2 regions of the Clostridium sp. LIBA-8553 genome follow, and region 2 is predicted to be linked to the other one. Evidence: a T-box and tRNA genes for the amino acid it is inferred to sense, from the RefSeq annotation. Region 2 holds a T-box; the other holds one or more tRNA genes.
The links. The T-box of region 2 lies ahead of pheS (phenylalanine--tRNA ligase subunit alpha). A T-box ahead of a tRNA ligase gene usually reads a tRNA of that ligase, here a tRNA-Phe.
Positions count from the first base shown of each region.

Region 1: it encodes a tRNA-Phe, which carries the amino acid that the T-box ahead of pheS (phenylalanine--tRNA ligase subunit alpha) is inferred to sense. The anticodon was not compared.

Region 1 is NZ_CM173489.1:3,247,319-3,254,546, reverse strand. It holds rRNA gene AC2JAQ_RS14820 (23S ribosomal RNA) at 1-848, shown strand, start outside; rRNA gene rrf (5S ribosomal RNA) at 899-1,016, shown strand; tRNA gene AC2JAQ_RS14810 (tRNA-Asn) at 1,023-1,097, shown strand; rRNA gene rrf (5S ribosomal RNA) at 1,100-1,217, shown strand; tRNA gene AC2JAQ_RS14800 (tRNA-Phe) at 2,193-2,268, shown strand; tRNA gene AC2JAQ_RS14795 (tRNA-Cys) at 2,273-2,347, shown strand; gene AC2JAQ_RS14790 (S66 peptidase family protein) at 2,474-3,355, opposite strand; gene AC2JAQ_RS14785 (magnesium transporter CorA family protein) at 3,445-4,389, opposite strand; gene AC2JAQ_RS14780 (DUF6106 family protein) at 4,665-5,162, shown strand; gene AC2JAQ_RS14775 (zinc-binding metallopeptidase family protein) at 5,193-6,362, opposite strand; gene AC2JAQ_RS14770 (sigma factor G inhibitor Gin) at 6,517-6,693, shown strand; gene AC2JAQ_RS14765 (aminotransferase class I/II-fold pyridoxal phosphate-dependent enzyme) at 6,712-7,228, shown strand, end outside.
Region 2 is NZ_CM173489.1:2,631,457-2,638,684, forward strand. It holds gene pheT (phenylalanine--tRNA ligase subunit beta) at 1-1,922, opposite strand, end outside; gene pheS (phenylalanine--tRNA ligase subunit alpha) at 1,946-2,965, opposite strand; T-box leader at 3,255-3,481, opposite strand; gene AC2JAQ_RS11695 (TrmH family RNA methyltransferase) at 3,628-4,407, opposite strand; gene AC2JAQ_RS11700 (potassium channel family protein) at 4,434-5,099, opposite strand; gene AC2JAQ_RS11705 (TrkH family potassium uptake protein) at 5,118-6,458, opposite strand; gene rplT (50S ribosomal protein L20) at 6,691-7,050, opposite strand; gene rpmI (50S ribosomal protein L35) at 7,080-7,228, opposite strand, start outside.

The DNA of each region.
Region 1 (7,228 bases), 620 kb from region 2:
GACGGAAAGACCCCGTAGAGCTTTACTGTAGCTTAGCATTGAGTTTTGGTATTGTCTGTACAGGATAGGTGGGAGGCTAGGAAACTAGGGCGTCAGCCTTAGTGGAGCCATCCTTGGGATACCACCCTGACAGTACTGAAATTCTAACTGGCGGCCATGAATCTGGTCACAGGACATTGTTAGGTGGGCAGTTTGACTGGGGCGGTCGCCTCCTAAAAAGTAACGGAGGCGCCCAAAGGTTCCCTCAGAACGGTCGGAAATCGTTCGTAGAGTGCAAAGGCAGAAGGGAGCCTGACTGCGACACCCACAAGTGGAGCAGGGACGAAAGTCGGGCTTAGTGATCCGGTGGTACCTCGTGGGAGGGCCATCGCTCAACGGATAAAAGCTACCTCGGGGATAACAGGCTGATCTCCCCCAAGAGTCCACATCGACGGGGAGGTTTGGCACCTCGATGTCGGCTCGTCGCATCCTGGGGCTGAAGTAGGTCCCAAGGGTTGGGCTGTTCGCCCATTAAAGCGGCACGCGAGCTGGGTTCAGAACGTCGTGAGACAGTTCGGTCCCTATCCGTCGCGGGCGTAGGAAATTTGAGAGGAGCTGTCCTTAGTACGAGAGGACCGGGATGGACTGACCTCTGGTGTACCAGTTGTTCCGCCAGGAGCACAGCTGGGTAGCTAAGTCGGGAATGGATAAACGCTGAAAGCATCTAAGCGTGAAGCCAACCTCAAGATGAGATTTCCCATAGCGTAAGCTAGTAAGATCCCTTGAAGAACACAAGGTTGATAGGTCAGGGGTGTAAGCATGGTAACATGTTCAGCTGACTGATACTAATAGATCGAGGGCTTGACCAAATATAGTATTAATTATGTGCAATTTTGAAAGAACAAAATCTTTCTAATAATCTGGTGATGATGTTCTTTAGGGTAACACCCGTTCCCATTCCGAACACGACGGTTAAGCCTTTAGAAGCCGATGGTACTGCACGGGAGACTGTGTGGGAGAGTAGGTGGTCGCCAGGTCAGTATTCCTCGATAGCTCAATGGTGGAGCACTCGGCTGTTAACCGATAGGCTGGAGGTTCGAGTCCTCTTCGAGGAGCCAAATCTAGTGATGATGCGTTTAAGGGTAACACCCGTTCCCATTTCGAACACGACGGTTAAGCCTTTTACGGTCGATGGTACTGCACGGGAGACTGTGTGGGAGAGTAGATGGTCGCTAGGTAAGATAAAGCTTGAATTTTAATTCAAGCTTTTTTATTTTGTGAAATATTAAGATATCCACATGAAAACTTTATTCTTTTAGAATAATTTTTTCTGTGGATATTTTTATTTTAAAAATTATCCACAGAATTTAAAACTAAAAAAAATAAATTGTTTTTGTGGATAACTTTCAGAGTAGTAAGTGCTTGTCATAAAACTTATAATATTTAATATAATAAATTAAGCAAAGGATATAAATAAATTTAACTTTTTGAAAGTGTTATTTAGGAGCTGAATTATTTTTAAATCAGTATTAATTTTTAACCATTTCTTCAACCTACTAATTTTAAGATAAAATCAAAATTTTCAATTTTGTATTTTGAACTTATATATTTAAACAAACCAAAGAGAGAATTCATTATAAAAATTCATGATGTCATTATCTTAAGTAGATAAAATAAGGTTTAATGTAGAAATCTTATTAGGCCTCTGAATTTTATTTAAATTTATCTAGGAACGGTGACAGCTTGAAATTAATAGTTATTAGAATTAATTATTAAGGTGGTTTTATAGTTTTATCTAAAAATTAATATTCACCTAAAACACAACTGAAAAGTATAATAAAATTGTGTTGATAAAATATAATTCATTTTATATGTTGATAACTTTTTAAATAAATTTTATAAACAGATATAATTAATTTAAATTGTATAAATTAGGTGAACAAATTTTAGGTATGAGAATATAATAAAAATATAGACAATTATTTTTTAGCTGAGTAGATCTTTATCACAGAAAAGTATTTTATTAAGTAGAATTAATAATATGGCTACAAAGAGATGTTTTTTTGATGTAATATTGTATTTTTTAGTAGATATTAATTGAATAAGTATATTTTTATAAAAAAACATATAAAATTTTCAAAAAACATGTTGACATATTGCAGATATATCTATATAATTAATACTTGTGAAGAGCAATTGCTCTTTGGTGGTAAGGCTCGATAGCTCAGTCGGTAGAGCAGAGGACTGAAAATCCTCGTGTCGCTGGTTCGATTCCTGCTCGAGCCACCAGTGTGGCGCTATAGCCAAGTGGTAAGGCAGAGGTCTGCAAAACCTTTATTCCCCGGTTCAAATCCGGGTGGCGCCTCCATAAAAAACCTCAGTAAATTTACTGAGGTTTTTGCTTTGTAGAAATTTACATATACACACTAAATTTTATTCCAAACACTAAGGATTAAGTGGATTTATCTTTGATAAATCCACTTTTTTCATTTTACTAATATTTTATTATTAATTTTTCTTTAGTTGGATCAAATAATATAGAAGAGCTAATCGGAAGACTTATATTAGGATAATCATGTCCAAAAGGCATATTATATATTATTGGTTTATTATAAGGTGATAATATAGAAATGATAGTATTAATTGTTTTGGGGTTATACGGAGTAAAGTGACCTATTAAAAAGGCTCTACATGAATCTAATTTTCCTGAAAGTTTTAGTTGTATTAAAGATCTATCTATAGCGTAATTTTCTTCGTTTATATCCTCAAGCATAAGTATTTTATTTCTAGTATTTATTTCATAAGGAGTTCCGAGAGAACTACATAGCATTGTTAAATTTCCTCCACAAAGAGTTCCTCTAAACAAATCTTTATTTATTATCTTAAAATCTTTGGTAGGTATGTTAATTAAATTGCTTTCATCAGTTAACATTGATAGAAAACTATTCTTAGTTAATTCATCTGAGTTGATCTTAGAATTTATCATTGGACCATGAAACGTTACTAATCCTGTTTTTTGTGATATATAGTTTAAGAGAACAGTTAAATCGCTATAACCACATAAAATTTTAGGATTTTTTTTAATTAATCCAATATCTAAATAAGGTAAAATTCTTATACATCCATAACCACCTCTATAAGCTACTATTGCCTTTACATCTTTATCTTCAAACATTCTCATTAAATCCTCAGCACGCTCTTTATCTGAAGCAGCTAAGTAGTCATTTTTCTTTCTTAAATGTTTCCCTTCTTTAATTTTAAAGCCTAGGTTTTTAAATGAAGATATATTGTAGTTTATTACATCAGGATTATCTCCACTAGCAGGAGAAACAATACCGATTGTATCTCCAATTTTGAGTTTTTGAAATTTCATCATAAAACCTCCTAAAAAAATAGAGAGCAAAATTGCTCTCAATACTCTTTTAGTTAATTATATGCTTAAATTTTTCTATGTTTACATGTAATTTAAAACATATCTTTTTTATATAATATAAATGCTATTACACCACAAAGTATTATAGATAGAGTCATAACTATAAAAAATCCATTTGGATGGTGTAATAATGGTATATAGTCAAAATTCATTCCATATATACCTGAAATAACAGTTAATACTGACATAAGTATTGTAACAGAAGCTAAGAATTTCATTACTATGTTTAGATTATTAGAAATAACAGAAGCAAAGAAATCCATAGTACTGCCTAAAATGTTACTATATATTTCAGTCATTTCAATAGCCTGTTTATTTTCTATTATTACATCTTCTAAGACATCTTTATCTTCTTCATATCTTTGAATAACGTCAAGCTTCAACATCTTTTCCAATGTTATTTCATTAGATTTCAAGGATGTTGAAAAATATACTAATGATTTACTTAATGAGTGCAATTGAACTAACTCTCTGTTTTTCATAGATTTGTGAAGTCGTTTTTCTATCATAATACTTTTTTTATCAATTTGTCTTAAATATAAAAGATAATATGTAGAAACTCTATTTAGAATTTGTAAAATAAATCTTGATTTTTTAAAAGAGTAAAAATTACGAACTTTATTTGAAGAGAAGTCGGTTAATACCTTACTATTTTTTAAACATACAGTAATTAATTCATTTTTAGTATGAATTATTGCTAATGGATAAGTATCATATGTTAAGGAGTTATCCTCCATTTCTGTAAAAGGAATATCGACTATTATTAATATAAAATCGCCTTCTATTTCTATACGAGAAGTCTCTTCATCATCTAAAGATGCTTTTAAAAATTCCAAAGGAACTCCAGTTTTTTTAGAAATAAGAAGTAGCTCCTCTTGAGAAGGTGCGATTATATTAACCCAACAACCTGGTTCAAGGGAATCAATTTTCTTTAAAGTCCCATCATTTTCACTTAAAGATTTATATATTTGAATCATTTTCTCCCTCCCAAAGTATTAAGTTATATTAGTGTTCCAACTACCATTAAACAAGTTATTTAAGATAAAATCAAGAGAATTTTTGCAATTAATTTATATATAATAAAGAAAGCAACAGAAATAATGAGGTACAAGCAATACAATTGATATAAACTTTAAATATGAAGAATTTAGATTAAAATCAATAAAATTTTACCTTTATCTAGGTAGAATTAATTTATGAAAATTAGTATAATGTGTTTTGTTTATAATATTAAAAGTCGGGGGATTTTTAAATGGGCACTATGCACAAGGAAATAGTCAAAAAAAGAAGGGATGTAGCTATTGTAATTAGTATAATTTGTATGAGTTTAGCTATAAGCCTATCAAATTTTTTTGGAAATTTTAAAATTGAATCTTTTAGAGCAGAAACAATAACAGATCCAATATTTTTAGTCTTAACATTAGTTATATTCTTTAGAGAGTATAGAAAATGTAATACAAGCTATAAATATTCTATTGTAGCTAACCAACTAATGATTCATAAAATGAAGTCTAATGAACAATCAACATTAGAAAATGTTAAGATAAATAATATTGTTTATTTAGGAAAAGATGATTCTAAAAAAGCAAGAGAATTTAAAACTTCTTCTTGTAGAAAATATGTTTGTAGTTTATTAGATGTAACAGGTCATTATTGTTGTGTATATAAAAAAGATGACAGATATCATAAGTTCTATTTTAAGCCAAGCAGAGAGCTTGTTGATAAATTAGAAAAGAGCATAGCTAGTTAATAAAAAAGAGAGTTTTAAGACTCTCTTTTTTTAATATAAACTTTCTTTAGATAAATTAAATGTTTCTTTAATCTCTGAAAGTAAGAAATCACTTTCTATAAGATCTAAAGCTGTAGAAATAAGTGAATAAGAGGCTGAGAGTGCTTGTTCTTGAGCAAAGCCTGATATTGTTGCATCAGCAAATTCTTTAGTTCCATATTTAATATTTATATCATCAATTATGTTTATATAAGGGTGAATACATGGAACCTTATGACTTACAGCTCCAAGTGAAAGTCCTGCATCTATATCTCTTGGTTTTCCTATATTTATTATTCCATTTTCTTTTAAATTATGGCTATATAATCTATTTAAGATTTGGTTTGATAAAAGTTCCTCGTTTGGAGGTTCATAAAGTTGAACGCAGCTTTCTAAATTCATAGTATCAGAAATACAAGAAACTATATTTCTGATTTTATTTTCTATACATTTTGCTATTTTTGTATTTTCTGCTCTTATATATAACTTGCCTTCTGATTCAGTAGGTCTTAGAAGCGGAGTAACACCACCTTGAGATAAAATAGTATGTATATTAGCTTCTTTACAAAATCCCTTAGATAAAGCATTTATTACATTAAAAGTTAACATAGTACCATCTAAAGATGTAAAACTATCAAAATCTAAAAAGCTTAATCCATCCTTTCCTTTAAAAGTCACTTTTAGAGGAATAATCGCTTTAGATGTACCACTTTCAGAAGTAGTGACATCTGGGTGTGCTGTTAAAACTACATCTATATCATCAAATACACCTTGTCTAACAAAAGTTGCTTTAGTTCCACCTAAATATTCTCCAGGGCATCCTATTAATACTACGGTTCCACCAGACTTTTCAATAACTTTGCCTAAACCTAAGGCACTTGTAATTGAAATTGTACTAAGAAGATTATGGCCAGTTATATGGCCGCCTTTAGATTTAATAGCATCATATTCACATAAAAAGCATATCTTAGGGTATCCATTTCCTTTTTCAGCATAGAAAGAAGTATCTAAGTCTAAGAACTTCTCTGTTACTTTAAAATCTCTATCTCTTAGGAAATTACATATATATTTACAAGCATCATACTCTTTGTAGCTTTCTTCAGGGTTATCATGTAGAAATTTGCAAAGATTAAATAAATCTTCTTTTTCTGTAGATAAATAAGAAATAACTTCCTGTCTCATTGAAAAAACCTCCTAAATATTTATAACTTTAGTTTGTGCTACAATAAAAAAAATATTTATTTTTATTTACTTAAATATTTTTGTAGCATAGTATGTATAGAAAAATACCATTTGGAAAAAATATAGAAAAACAGAATTTTAAGGAGTGTTATCTATGAGTAAATCAATTTGTATAATTTGTGGAAAAGAAGGCTGTGGTATAATGATACGAGGAAAATTAATATGCACAGAATGTGAGAAAAAAGCTATAAGTTGTGATGCAAATAGTGAGTTTTATGAATTCTATAAAAATAGATTAAAAGAAGAGATTTATAAGAAGAAATTAGGATAAATAGAGGAGAGGATAGCGTTGAAAAATATTCCTATAATTGATGGAATATCAAGTTACTTAAAGGAAGAAATAATCCCTTTCTCAATGCCAGGACATAAAATGGGAAGAGGATTTAAGAATTTAGAACAAATACTTTTACAAGGTGATTTAACTGAAGTTGAAGGATTAGACAACCTTCAGCATCCAGAGGGCATAATTAAGGAGGCTGAAGAAAAGCTTTCTAAATTATATAATAGTAAAAAAAGCTATTTTTTAGTTAATGGAAGTACTTGTGGAAATTTAATAATGATTTTTTCTTTGTTTAAAGAAGGGGATAAAATCTTAGTTGAAAGAAACTGTCACAAAAGCATAATGAATGGAATAATAATGAGAAAGTTAAAACCAGTTTTTATAAATAATATATTTCATTCAAAATTAAAGGCACCAGTGGGAATAGATTTAAATCATTTAAAGAGCCAAATAGATTTAAATAAAGATTTAAAAGGAATAATATTAACTTATCCTAACTATTATGGAGTTGGTGTCAATATAGATG
Region 2 (7,228 bases):
GGATGGTAGCTTGGATTTTCACTCATTCTCTTGAATGATGCACTCTTAAGTCCTAATGTATCTAATAAGTTTTCAACTATTCCTTTTAAGTCAAAATAATCGCATTGTCCATATATACCAATTGTTAATATGTTTCTTTCAGTTGGTAATTCATTTTCATCTGAATTTGGTATATAAGTTTTACCTATTTCAAATAATCTAACTATATCATTACTTCTTGAATAGTTTCTAGCTAAAGATTCCATCATTGAAGGAAGTGTTGAAGTTCTCATTACACTGTAGTCTTCTCCTAATGGATTCTTTATTTTAACAACATTTCTAAGCTCACTATCTTCTGGTAAGCATATTTTATCAAATACCTTTGGACTTACAAATGAATAACTTATAGATTGATTTAATCCTGATGCTAACATTGCATCTATAACTTTTTCATCTAATAATTGTTTTTTGTCCTTAGCTTCTTTTTCTGTGCTAGTTGATATTAATGTAGCTGGAATATTATTATATCCATAGATTCTTGCAACTTCCTCTGCAACATCTTCTCTTATATCAACATCTATTCTAAATGTAGGTACTAAAATTTCTAATGTATCTCCATTTATATTAGTTTTTAAATCTAAGCTGTCTAAACATTTTTTCATTTCTTCTGCTTCTAGTGAAGTTCCTAAGAATTTGTTTATCCAGCTAACGCTTACTTCTAAAGTTTTCTCTTCTTTAACATTGTTGTAGACATCTATAGTTCCTTCCATAACTTCTCCACAACCTAATTCTTCAACTAGAGCACATGCTCTGTCTAAAGCTAAAACTGCTAAGTTTGGATCTATGTCTTTTTCAAATCTTGATGAACTTTCAGTTCTTAATCCTAAGTTTTTAGAGTTAACTCTTATATTTGTTCCATCAAAGTTAGCTGATTCAAATACTATTTCAGTAGTATCATCCTTAACACCTGAGTTTAATCCACCCATTATACCAGCTAAAGCAACTATTTCTTCTCCATCTTTTATGCAAAGAACATCTGAAGTTAATTCTCTTTCAACTTCATCTAAAGTTGTGAATTTTTCTCCATCTTTAGCTCTTTCAACTACTATGTTAGAAGCTTTTAACTCTCTTCTATCAAAAGCATGCATTGGTTGACCAAGCTCTAACATAACAAAGTTAGTAATATCAACTATGTTGTTTATTGGTCTTACACCAGCATCTAATAATCTTTCTTGCATCCAAGTTGGTGATGGAGCTACTTTTACATTCTTAACTCCTCTAGCCATATATCTGTTACAAAGTTCATCATTAACTGTAACTTTTATTTCATCATTTATATTTTTATCACATTTAACTTCAAACTTAGTGTTTGGCATTCTATAAGTTTTTCTTGTTGTTGCAGCAGTTTCTCTAGCCATTCCAAGAACACTTAAACAATCTGGTCTATTTGAAGTTATTTCGAAATCTAAAACTTGTTTATTAAGTCCTAAATATTCTTTTATACAAACTCCAATTGGAGCATCCTCTGGTAAAATCATAAGTCCAATAACTTCTTTTCCGTCAGCAATTCCTAATTCTTCTTCTGAACAGAACATTCCGTTTGAAACTTCTCCTCTTAATTTACCTTTTTTGATTTTGCTTCCATCAGCTAATATTGCGCCATGTAAAGCTACTGGAACTTTATCATGTTCTTTCATATTATCCGCAGCTGTTACTATTTGAATCATTTCTGATCCTATGTTTACTTGACAAATTTTAAGCTTTTCAGCATCTGGATGTTGTTCTATTTTATCTATTTGACAAGTAACTATATTTTCTATTTCTGCTCCAGCAGTTACGACCTCTTCTACTTTTGATCCAGATAAAGTTAAAGCATCGCCTAACTCTTCTGCTGTCATATCTATATCAACGTAATCTTTAAGCCAATTAAATGGTACTTTCATCTTTTTTACCTCCTATTTTAAAACTAGAATTGATTTAAGAATCTCATATCACTTTCGTATAATAATCTTATATCATCTATTCCATACTTAAGCATAACCATTCTGTCTACACCGAAACCGAATGCAAATCCACTATAAACTTCTGGATCTATTCCACAGTTTCTTAAAACTTGAGGGTGAACCATACCGCAACCTAGTATTTCTATCCAACCTTCTCCTTTACATACTTTACATCCTTTTCCGTTACATACAAAGCATGTAGCATCCATTTCAGCTGATGGCTCAGTGAATGGGAAATGGTGTGGTCTGAACTTAGTTTTAACCTTATCACCAAACATTTTCTTAGCAAATAACTCTAAAGTTCCTTTAAGATCTGCGAAAGTTATATCTTTATCTATAACAAGACCTTCCATTTGATAGAATATTGGTGAGTGTGTAGCATCAACAGCATCTGATCTGAACACTTTACCTGGTGATATCATTTTTATTGGTGGCTGTTGTTTTTCCATAACTCTAGCTTGAACTGGAGAAGTTTGAGTTCTTAAAACTACATTATCATTTATGTAGAACGTATCTTGCTCACTTCTAGCTGGATGATTTTTAGGAATATTTAAAGCCTCGAAGTTGTAGTAATCTTTCTCAACTTCTGGACCATCTTCTATAGCAAATCCCATTGAAACGAATATTTTCTTCATTTCATCTAAAGTTTGCTCTAATGGATGTTTCTTTCCTATTGTTTGTTTCTTTCCAGGCATTGAAATATCTATTACTTCATTTTTTAACTTTTCTTGTTTTTCAGCTTCTTTAACAGCTTTTATTACAGCTTCTAACTCAACTTCTAAAGCCTCTCTTACTTCATTAGCTAATTTACCAACTACTGGTCTCTCCTCTTTAGATAGAGCTCCCATTCCTCTTAATATAGTTGTAAGCTCTCCCTTTTTACCAAGATATTTAACTCTTATTGCTTCAATAGTAGTACTATCTTTAGCTTCTTTAATTTCTACTAAAGCTAATTCTTTAATTTGATTTAACTTATCTTGCATTTTTATTCTCCTTTCCTGATATATACTTAATATATTAGATTTTATCTTAAAGCTCTTGGAACCGTAATATTCCTATTAAAGGTTCTACTTGCCTAGATAAAGTAAACTCAAATTCAATATAATTAAAAATCTTTACTGAATTAAAGTATGTTTTATCTAAATATAAAAATCTTCTTTTATTAAATTAGCCCTTATTTTAAATATTATAAGGTTATATGGCCCTTTTATTGTCACTTTTCTAGTATTGACACAACTCCAAGAAAATAAAATAAACCCCATCCCTATAAACACAAGGGACGGGGTATTCATATCCGTGGTACCACCCTAATTAGCACTAAAATAAATTAGTACTCACTTAATTTTAAATAACGACCATGCCGCTAACTGCTACTTTAAATTTCACAGTTAGAACTCCAGAGTGAACTTCAATATAGTTTTCTTAAAATGCTTTCAGTCTATGGCATCTTTTCCCTGAAAAGAAATTACTACATCTACTCTCTCTATCAATGTTTTTATCTATTCAATTCAAAGTATATTATACATATAATACTATGCATAATCAAGGGATTTATTATATTTTAACCTTTTATGATTCGTATTTCCTAAAATAGCAATTAAAGTTTATACCTATACAAAAAAATTAAGGAGAATATATTTTCCCCTTAATTTAAATTAAATGATTGTCTTATTTTTTCATATATCATTATAGAAGTAGCTACAGCCACATTTAATGATTCTGCCTCACCTGGCATAGGAATTTTAACCTTTATATCAGCAATTTCATATATCTCATCACTAACACCATTTCCCTCATTGCCAACAGCAATCATAATCTTTCCTTGTAGATTCTCCTCAAAGAAATTATTTTTTCCTTGAAGCGAACTTACTACAAGCCTATATCCATCTTCTTTCAATGATTTTACATATTCTAAAGAATCATCCTCAACAACTGGAATATAAAATATTGAACCCATTGTTGATCTTAATGTTTTATCATTATATATATCAACAGTACCTTTTGTCATAACTATTCCAGCTGCCCCTGCTGCATGGGCTGTTCTTATAATTGTTCCCATGTTTCCTGGATCTTGAACTTTATCTACTAAAACAACAAGCTCTCCACTTTTTAATTCCTTATTTTGCATGTTTATAACACCAATAACCCCTTGTGGATTTTCAGTTGAGCAAAGTTGCTTTAAAAGAGCACCATTCATTTGTATAAGTTTTATATCCTCATTAATATTTAAGAAAAACTCTGGATTTTTTTCTTTAAAACCCTCTGTAAATATTATTGAATCTATGGATACCTTACTTTTAATGGCCTCTTCTACAAATCTTAGACCTTCAATAATATATTTATTGCTTTTTATTCTATGCTTCTTTTCTTTTAATTTTTTTATCTCTTTAAATAAGTTATTATTTTTACTTTCTATCTCTAACAAAGCAAATAATCCTTTCCTAAAAGATATTAATGTCTAAATATCTTTCCTTCTAATTTTGTTAAATCTTCTGCAGATCCTATAGCTACAACTATATCATCTTTATTAATAACGTCATCTGCATCTGGAGATATATTAACTTCATTGTGTCTCTTAATAGCCATTACGTTTATTCCATACTTACTTCTTAAACTTAATTCTTTCATTGACTTTCCATACCACTCTTTTGGACTTTCTATTTCAATTATAGAATAGTCAGGTGATAATTCTATATAATCTAAAATACTTGAAGAAACTAAGTTATGAGCAACTCTAACTCCCATATCCTTCTCAGGTAAAATTACTCTATCTGCTCCTATTTTGTATAAAACCTTAGCATGTAGATCACTGTTACCTTTAGCTATTATATATTTTATTCCCATCTCTTTAACAAGTAATGTTGCCATAACACTAGCCTGTATATTAGCTCCTATAGTAACAACTGCAACATCAAAATTTCTTAATCCTAAAGTTCTTAAAGCATTTTCATCTGTTGCATCCATTTGAACCGCATGAGTTACACTATCTGATATTTCTTGAACTAAATCTTCATTAGAATCAATTGCTAAAACATCATGACCTAAAGCATATAAAGTCTTAGCTACTGATGCTCCAAATCTTCCTAATCCTATAATAACGAATTGTTTACTTGACATAAGCCTTACACTCCTAACTTATCCTATTAATATTTTATCTTCTGGGTATTTGTATGCACTAGGTTTCTTTCTATTAGTTAAAGCTAAAACTACAGTCATAGGACCCACTCTTCCTAAATACATAGTTATGATTATTACTATTTTTCCTATTGCTGAAAGGTATGGAGTCATTCCCAATGTTAAACCAACTGTTGCAAACGCGGATGTAACTTCATACAGTATATATTCTAGTGAGAACCCTGGTTCCGTAACTGCTAAAATTAATGTTCCAAGTACAACTATACCAAAACCTATAAATAAAACGGCAAAAGCCTTATATACTAATTCTTTTGAAATTCTCTTCTTAAATACTTCAGTATCTTCTCTACCTCTTATTATAGAGATTAAAGTAAGAACTACTATACCAAATGTTGCGGTCTTTATACCACCTGCTGTTGATCCTGGTGAACCACCTACAAACATTAATAATATAGTTAAAAATTTCCCTGCTAAAGTCATATCAGTAGTAGATATTGAGTTAAAACCAGCAGTTCTTGTAGTTGTCGAAGCAAAGAAAGCATTAGTCACTTTATCACCAAAACTCATATTTTGAAGAGTATTAGGATTATTATATTCAAAGATGAACATAAGAATAGTTCCACCAATTAAAAGAATTGCTGTTATCATTATTACAACTTTAGAATGTAAAGATAATTTCTTATATCCTTTAAAATTGTATAACTCTGACCAAACAGTAAATCCTAATCCACCAATAATAATTAAGGCTGCAATTGTTAGTATTACAGTTTTATTATTAGCATAGCCAACTAGATTATCTCCAAATAAGTCGAATCCCGCATTACAAAAAGCTGAAATTGAATGCCAAATACTATAGTAAACCCCTTTTAAAAATCCAAACTTAGGTATAAACTGAGTTGATAATAATAATGCACCTAACATCTCTACTGAAAATGTAAATGCTAATATATACCTAATCATTCTAACTAACCCCTGTATGCCGAATGTGTTCATAGCTTCCTGTATAAGAAGTCTTTCTCTTAAAGTTATTTTTTTCTTAACCATTAAGGCAAATAAAGTAGTAAATGACATAAATCCTAATCCACCTATTTGTATTAAGATTATTATTATGGTTTTTCCAAAGTAATTCCAATGTTCTGCCGTATTTAGGGTTATAAGTCCAGTAACACATACTGCTGATGTTGAAGTAAATAAACTATCTAAAAACGCAGTAGGCTCTCCACTTTTAGAAGATATTGGAAGACTTAATATTATAGCGCCTAAGAAAATAACAATAAAAAATCCTAAAGCTAAAATCTGAACAGCACTAAATTTTATTTTTTTTGTCAGTTTAATGTACATAATTAAACCCCCAACTCAAATTAAATATTATATCTTTTATTTTATACTTATTATATCTTAATTTTAATTTATATATGTAAAGTTGTCTTATCTTTAGAAGTTAAAAGTAATTTTTATTTAATTGTAATTGCAAATAAGTTTAATTTTATTCAGATAAAAATTCTGAATAAAATTAAACTTATAAAATATAAATAGTATATAAAAAAAATGCGAGATAAACTCGCATCTGATATTAAGCGTTTATTTGCTTTTTAGCTAATTCAACTAAATCAGCAAATGCTTTTGGATCATTTATAGCTATCTCTGAAAGCATTTTTCTGTTTATATCAACACCAGCTAATTTCATTCCGTTCATGAATTTTGAGTATGAAAGACCATTCATTCTTGTAGCTGCGTTTATTCTAGCTATCCATAATCTTCTGTAATCTCTCTTCTTTAATCTTCTTCCAACGTAAGCATTTCTTAATGCTCTTATTACTGATTCGTTAGCAGTTTTGAATAACTTGCTTTTTCCACCATAGTATCCTTTTGCAAGTTTTAAAACTTTTTTATGATTTTTACGAGCATTTACCGCTCTCTTAACTCTTGCCATTTTCTAGACCTCCTACTCCGTGTTTTATCTTATAGATATGGTAATAATTTCTTCATTGCTTTTTCTTGTGCAGTTGAAACATAACCAGTTTTTCTTAAATTTCTTTTTCTCTTAGCACTTTTCTTTGTTAAGATATGGCTAGTGAAAGCGTGAGCTCTCTTTAACTTTCCAGTTCCTG